3 regions of the Vibrio sp. SS-MA-C1-2 genome follow, and region 3 is predicted to be linked to each of the others. Evidence: predicted binding sites of a transcription regulator. Region 3 holds the regulator's gene; each other region holds the start of a gene.
What was found. The regulator CRP, encoded in region 3, controls carbon source genes, mostly activating them, when cyclic AMP is high. The targets are predictions, from matches to a motif close to TGTGANNNNNNTCACA.

Region 1 (2,286 bases), 700 kb from region 3:
ATGCCACTTTTTCTTTATTTTCTGGCTTAGCCGTATGGTAGATAGCAAGTGCCGCACCCGGTAGACCAAACATCATGATTGGGAAGAAACCAGCTTGGTACATACCTGTAACACCAGGGATACCAACACCTTCAGCGATTGATTTAGCACCGCCAAGGAAGTTAGGAATATCGTTAATACCCGCAACGTCAAACCAGAATACTGAGTTTAGTGCGTGGTGAAGACCAACAGGGATCAATAGACGGTTAAAGAATGCATAGATACCTGCACCTGTTGCGCCAAGACCTTGAATACTTTCACCAAAATGTACTAGACCATTATAGATAGAAGGCCAGATGTACATTAGAACGAATGCTAAAAGGATACCTGCAAAAGAGGTTAAAATTGGAACTAAACGTTTACCACTGAAGAAAGAAAGGGCTTTATGAAGCTCAACTTGTGAGAAACGGTTATAAATTTCAGCCGAGATAATACCAACAATGATACCAACAAATTGATTCTGGATTTTACCGAATGCAGCTGGAACTTCAGATGCCGCGATTGCTTGAATTTGAGCAACAGCGCCTGGAGAAAGTAGGGTTGTCACAACATACATCATGACTAAACCAGCCAGTGCCGCTGCACCATCTTTATCTTTAGATAGACCATAAGCAACACCCACAGCAAATAGCCATGACATGTTATCGATGATAGCCGCACCAGATTTAATTAAGAACGCAGCTAATGCACTATCGCCACCCCATGCTACCGGATCAATCCAGTAACCAATACCCATTAATATTGCTGCTGCAGGAAGTGTAGCAACTGGCACCATTAATGCGCGACCAACTCGTTGTAAGTACCCAAGAATATTCACCGTAAATCCCCCTTTTGGCTTTCTTAGATTATTTGTATTTCTATAAATTATGTCTATTTGTTAAATGTATTAAGCTTTATTAGATTCAGAGCTAGTGTAAATGGTTTAATTATCATCGCAAATTAAATCACCTGTAAATGTGATTTTAGTCACCAAAAAAAGTGAAATAGGAAAAAAAACCTAGTCATAAAGGGAAACTTATTTTATCATTAAAAATAACATTGCGACATCAGAATACTTTTATTGAAACTTTTTTTAAATGATAAAAAAGCACTGCCCTTGATGATTTAACACTTTGACCTCATCAATGAATTACTTACTAAACAGTGTGTTAATAAAGGGGTTTACAGAGTTCTATTTCACGATAATGTTCGCATACCTAATTTAATCTAGTTGATTCACAGCGACTCTTTACGCTTCAGTAGCCAGTAAATTTGAATCAGCTAATAACAAATATTTAGTAACAGCCCAATTTTGAGGAAATGATACTTATGAGTCATTCAACACATTATGCACTGACCAATGGACGCATCTATACCGGCTATGACGTACTTGATGATCATGCCGTTATTATTAACAATGAATTAATCGAAGCCATTGTTCCTGTAGCCGAACTTTCTGCCGAATTAGCCACTGTTGATGTACAGGGTGCAAATATTACTCCGGGGTTTATTGATCTGCAGCTCAATGGTTGTGGTGGTGTGATGTTTAATAATGATATTAGCCCTGACACATTAGCAACCATGCACCAAGCTAACTTGAAATCAGGTTGTACAAGCTTCTTACCGACATTTATCACCTCTTCTGATGATGGAATGAAAGCCGCGATTAAAGCAACCCATCAATATCAAGCGCAACATAAAAATCATACGTTAGGTGTTCATTTAGAAGGCCCGTACCTCAATATAGAGAAAAAAGGGATTCACAGCGTAGATTATATTCGTGAACCTGATGCGGAGATGATCCAATATATTTGTGATCATGCTGATGTCGTGGCTAAAATCACTCTTGCGCCAGAAAAATGCCCAACAAAATACATTAAACAGTTAGCTGATGCTGGTATTGTGGTTTCTGCTGGTCACTCAAATGCAACCTATCAAGAAGCTCGCATCGGGTTTAGTGCAGGGATTACCTTTACCACTCACCTATTTAATGCCATGACCTCTATTGCGGGTCGAGATCCAGGTTTAGTCGGTGCCATTTATGACAGCAGTGAAGTTTATAGTGGTGTGATTGCCGATGGCTTTCATGTCTCTTATGCAAACATTCGTCTAGCCCATCGAGTTAAAGGTGAAAAATTAGTGCTTGTTTCTGATGCCACGGCTCCCGCAGGTGCAAATATTGACTCTTTTGATTTTGTAGGAAAAACGGTTTATTACAAAGATGGCAAATGTTTTGGTGAAGATGGCACCTTAGGTGGTTCAGCGGTG
Region 2 (2,286 bases), 290 kb from region 3:
AGATACTGCTAACTCATAACCTTCACGACGCATGTTTTCGATAAGGATCGATAGGTGAAGTTCACCACGACCAGATACGCGGAATTTATCCGGATCTTCAGTCTCTTCAACACGTAGTGCAACGTTATGTACAAGCTCTTTTTGTAAACGCTCAAGAATGTTACGTGAAGTAACGAACTTACCTTCTTTACCTGCGAAAGGAGAAGTGTTTACTTGGAAAGTCATGGTTACTGTTGGTTCATCAACAGAAAGAGGCTTCATAGCTTCAACGTTGTTGATATCACAAATGGTATCAGAGATCTTTAGCTCGCCAAGACCAGTAATTGCAATGATGTCACCCGCTGTTGCTTCTTCAATCTCATGACGCTCAAGACCAAGGTAGCCTAATACCGTACCGACTTTACCGTTACGTTTTTTACCATCAGCACTAACAATAGTCACTTGCTGGTTTGGTTTAACCGAACCACGAGTAACACGTGCTACACCGATAACACCAACATAAGAGTTGTAGTCAAGCTGAGAGATTTGCATCTGTAGCGGACCATCTAAGTCAACGCTTGGTGCTTCAACAGTATCAACAACCGCTTGGAATAGTGGTTCCATGTCTTCGCCAACTTCACCTTCTTCAAGGGTAGCCCAGCCATTCAGTGCTGATGCGTAAACAACTTGGAAGTCTAGCTGCTCATCTGTCGCGCCAAGGTTATCAAACAGATCAAATACTTGATCCATAACCCAATCAGGACGTGCGCCCGGACGGTCAATTTTGTTGATAACAACGATTGGCTTCAAGCCGTGAGCAAACGCTTTTTGAGTTACAAAGCGAGTTTGAGGCATTGGGCCATCAACTGCATCAACGATTAGAAGTACAGAGTCAACCATCGACATGATACGTTCCACTTCACCACCGAAATCGGCGTGTCCCGGAGTATCAACGATGTTGATGCGGTAATCATTCCAACGAATTGCAGTATTTTTTGCGAGAATGGTGATTCCACGCTCTTTTTCAATATCGTTGGAATCCATTACACGTTCTTCAACTTCACCGCGAGTTTCTAATGTGCCAGATTGTTGAAGTAGCTTATCTACCAACGTTGTTTTACCGTGGTCAACGTGGGCAATAATTGCAATATTTCTTAAGTTATCTATTTGAGAAGTAGACATGGATTCAATTTCACTCAGAACGTGGTGTGCTCGCCACAATGGTTCGCAACTTGGTTAAAAAAGCGACCATAATTTACCAGATTTTAAAATAAAACCTAGTAAATTGTGATTTAAGTCACCTGATTTTACTAATTTTCAGTTTAATTGTAGAAAAAATATTCAATTTTGCGAAAAAAAACGCAATTTAAATCGACAATGGTGAGAAAAAATAGTGATGATAGGCTGTTAGTCTACCTTATTTCGGTTTATATTTACATCAAGCATTATATTATCATCACAAAGATGCACCAAAATGATCCATGTAGCGATTCAAAACAGTGCAAAAAAGAGGTTACACCTTGATGAATTTTAATATATTTGCTTATAAATAAAGGACTTAAAAAGTTGGCACTATTTATGCTTTATAGGTAGTAAGTATAAAAAATAATTTAAATTTACTATCTATTTGTCGCAATACATGGGCTTTAACCGGTGTAAAAGTAAATAGTTAGCGCCATATAGAATTAACATTGGAGGTTATGCGAAATGTCGATTGAAAACGTACTAGCAATGATTGAAGAGAATGAAGTTAAGTTTGTTGATTTACGCTTCACGGATACGAAAGGTAAAGAACAACACATCTCTATTCCATCTCACCAAGTAGATGAAGACTTCTTCGAAGAAGGTAAAATGTTTGATGGTTCATCTGTTGCTGGTTGGAAAGGAATCAACGAATCAGACATGGTAATGATGCCAGATTCAACAACGGCGGTATTAGACCCATTCACTCAAGATGTCACACTAAACATTCGTTGTGACATCTTAGAGCCTGCAACACTACAAGGTTATGATCGTGATCCACGTTCAATTGCTCAACGTGCTGAAGAGTATATGCGCGCATCTGGTGTTGCTGACACGGTATTAGTCGGTCCTGAACCAGAGTTCTTCTTATTTGATGATGTTCGCTTCTCTACTGATATGTCGGGTACTTTCTTCAAAGTTGATGACAAAGAAGCCGCATGGAACTCAGGTACTGAGTACGAAGATGGTAACAAAGGTCACCGTCCAGGCGTTAAAGGTGGTTACTTCCCAGTAGCACCAGTAGATTCAGCTCAAGATATCCGCTCTGCAATGTGTTTAATCATG
Region 3 (2,286 bases):
TCACGATGATATCGATGTCGCTAAAGAGGTCGACTTATTGATCGGCATGGTTCCGATCGTCAATTTAGAGTGGATTCAAAAGAGTGTTCGAGATATTCGAGAACGAGGTCATTCTGCAGAAGCCGTTCAAGACTCGATTATTCGTTCAATGGATGATTACTTAAACTACATTACGCCACAGTTTTCGAGAACTCACATCAACTTCCAACGGGTTCCAACCGTTGATACCTCTAATCCACTTAATGCGACTGCGATTCCAACTCTTGATGAAAGTTTTGTGGTAATCCGCTTTCGAGGAATAAAACAGGTCAATTTTCCTTACCTGTTAGCGATGATTGAAGGCTCTTTTGTCTCAAGTCACGATACCTTAGTGGTACCAGGAGGCAAAATGAGCTTTGCGATGGAGTTAATTATGCGCCCATTAATTGAGAAACTAATCACTCATGGCAGTATTCACTTATAAGTAAATCGTGTACCGTTCTTACTTTAAGTCTATATTAATGCAATTTAAGCGTGCCAAAATGATGAGCGTCAAATCAATATTACTCGCTATTTCAATAGGCTTCACATTTCTGAATGTAACTTAAATGAATCTTCGTGATCCCACGCACATTTTTGACGCATTAATAACCAGTTATGCCGTATTAAAATCAAGAAATAGTTTACAAAAAAGGATAGAATCTTACGGTAAATTATCAGCACACTTGCTATCTACCTTATTAACGATAAATATCACTTTCAGCTCTGAATAGAGGAAATATAAGTGACATTCGAATTATAGCTAGATGACGAAGCAAATCATGTAGAGGAATAAATAGATATGGTTTTAGGCAAACCTCAGACAGACCCTACTTTGGAGTGGTTTTTATCTCACTGTCACATCCATAAGTATCCGTCAAAAAGTACATTGATCCATGCTGGCGAAAAAGCTGAAACACTTTACTTCATTGTAAAAGGTTCAGTTGCAGTTTTGATTAAAGATGAAGAAGGTAAAGAGATGATCCTTTCTTATCTTAATCAAGGGGATTTCATCGGCGAACTTGGCCTCTTCGAAGAAGGCGCAGAACGTACCGCTTGGGTTCGAGCTAAAACGCCTTGTGAAGTCGCTGAAATCTCATTCAAGAAGTTCCGTCAATTAATTCAAGTTAATCCAGATATCTTGATGCGACTCTCGGCGCAGATGGCAAGCCGTCTTCAGACAACCAGCCAAAAAGTCGGTGATCTTGCATTCTTAGATGTAACAGGACGAATTGCACAGACACTATTGAATCTTGCAAAACAACCTGATGCGATGACTCACCCAGATGGCATGCAGATTAAGATCACCCGTCAAGAGATCGGACAGATTGTTGGTTGTTCTCGTGAAACAGTGGGTCGTATCTTAAAGATGCTAGAAGAGCAGAACTTAATTTCAGCTCATGGTAAAACGATTGTTGTTTACGGCACTCGTTAACCGACAAAACAGAAAGAGATGAGATAACGATCTCCTGATTGGATCTTGCTCACTAAATAAAAAACCGCAGCTTAGCCTGCGGTTTTTTATTGCCTATAAATAAGTATCCCCTCTTCAGAAACTGATTAATAATCAAACTATAAAGTATAAAAAAACCTAAAGACCACCTGAATATTCGACTAAGATCACAATATTTTTATTATTATGAAAAAAAATTATTAGATTCAATTATGAAACTTTAAAACCCATAAATGGGATTACTAGCAATATATAAATTCAAAACCAGTAAAATTACCAGTATAAAATATCGAAAACAGACAAAAGAACAATATATAGCAAAATAACAAAATAACTTATCAGACATCATTTTTCATCAATAAGTCCTTGTTTTATATTCATTTATGTTTTTTTATTATTTTTTTTGAACTATTTGACACTTTTATAAACACCAGACAATATAGCTGCAAAGTGATTGTTTTGGTTAGTAAAACACTTTTTGTTTTTTACAAAACAATCGTTATCAGGGAAATGGAACGAATGCTCATTTAGCGATTTAGCTTTTGACATTCCGATAACTAATAAAGGCATGGGAAACTCATGAAAAAGACTCTTTTAGCTCTAGCCGTACCAGCTCTTCTAGCGGCAGGCTCTGTAAACGCTGCAGAAATTTATAACAAAGATGGCGTAACTGTTGATATCTTCGGTGATTTAGACGTTCAATACTACCAAGATAAAGATAAAGATTTAGATGCAGAAATCCGTATTGATGATGCTGATTTCGGTTTCGGTCTTAAGTACCAAGTAAACGACATGCTTGCTGTTGGCGGTAAATT

Region 1: the regulator CRP is predicted to act here: its motif matches at 995-1,010, upstream of nagE (N-acetylglucosamine-specific PTS transporter subunit IIBC).
Region 2: the regulator CRP is predicted to act here: its motif matches at 1,266-1,281, upstream of typA (translational GTPase TypA).

Annotation. Positions count from the first base shown of each region.
Region 1 is NZ_CP090981.1:2,773,826-2,776,111, forward strand. Features, by position in the region: gene nagE (N-acetylglucosamine-specific PTS transporter subunit IIBC) at 1-856, opposite strand, end outside; gene nagA (N-acetylglucosamine-6-phosphate deacetylase) at 1,348-2,286, shown strand, end outside.
Region 2 is NZ_CP090981.1:693,710-695,995, reverse strand. Features, by position in the region: gene typA (translational GTPase TypA) at 1-1,161, opposite strand, end outside; gene glnA (glutamate--ammonia ligase) at 1,687-2,286, shown strand, end outside.
Region 3 is NZ_CP090981.1:405,224-407,509, forward strand. Features, by position in the region: gene L0B53_RS06450 (phosphoribulokinase) at 1-463, shown strand, start outside; gene crp (cAMP-activated global transcriptional regulator CRP) at 821-1,453, shown strand; gene L0B53_RS06460 (porin) at 2,051-2,286, shown strand, end outside.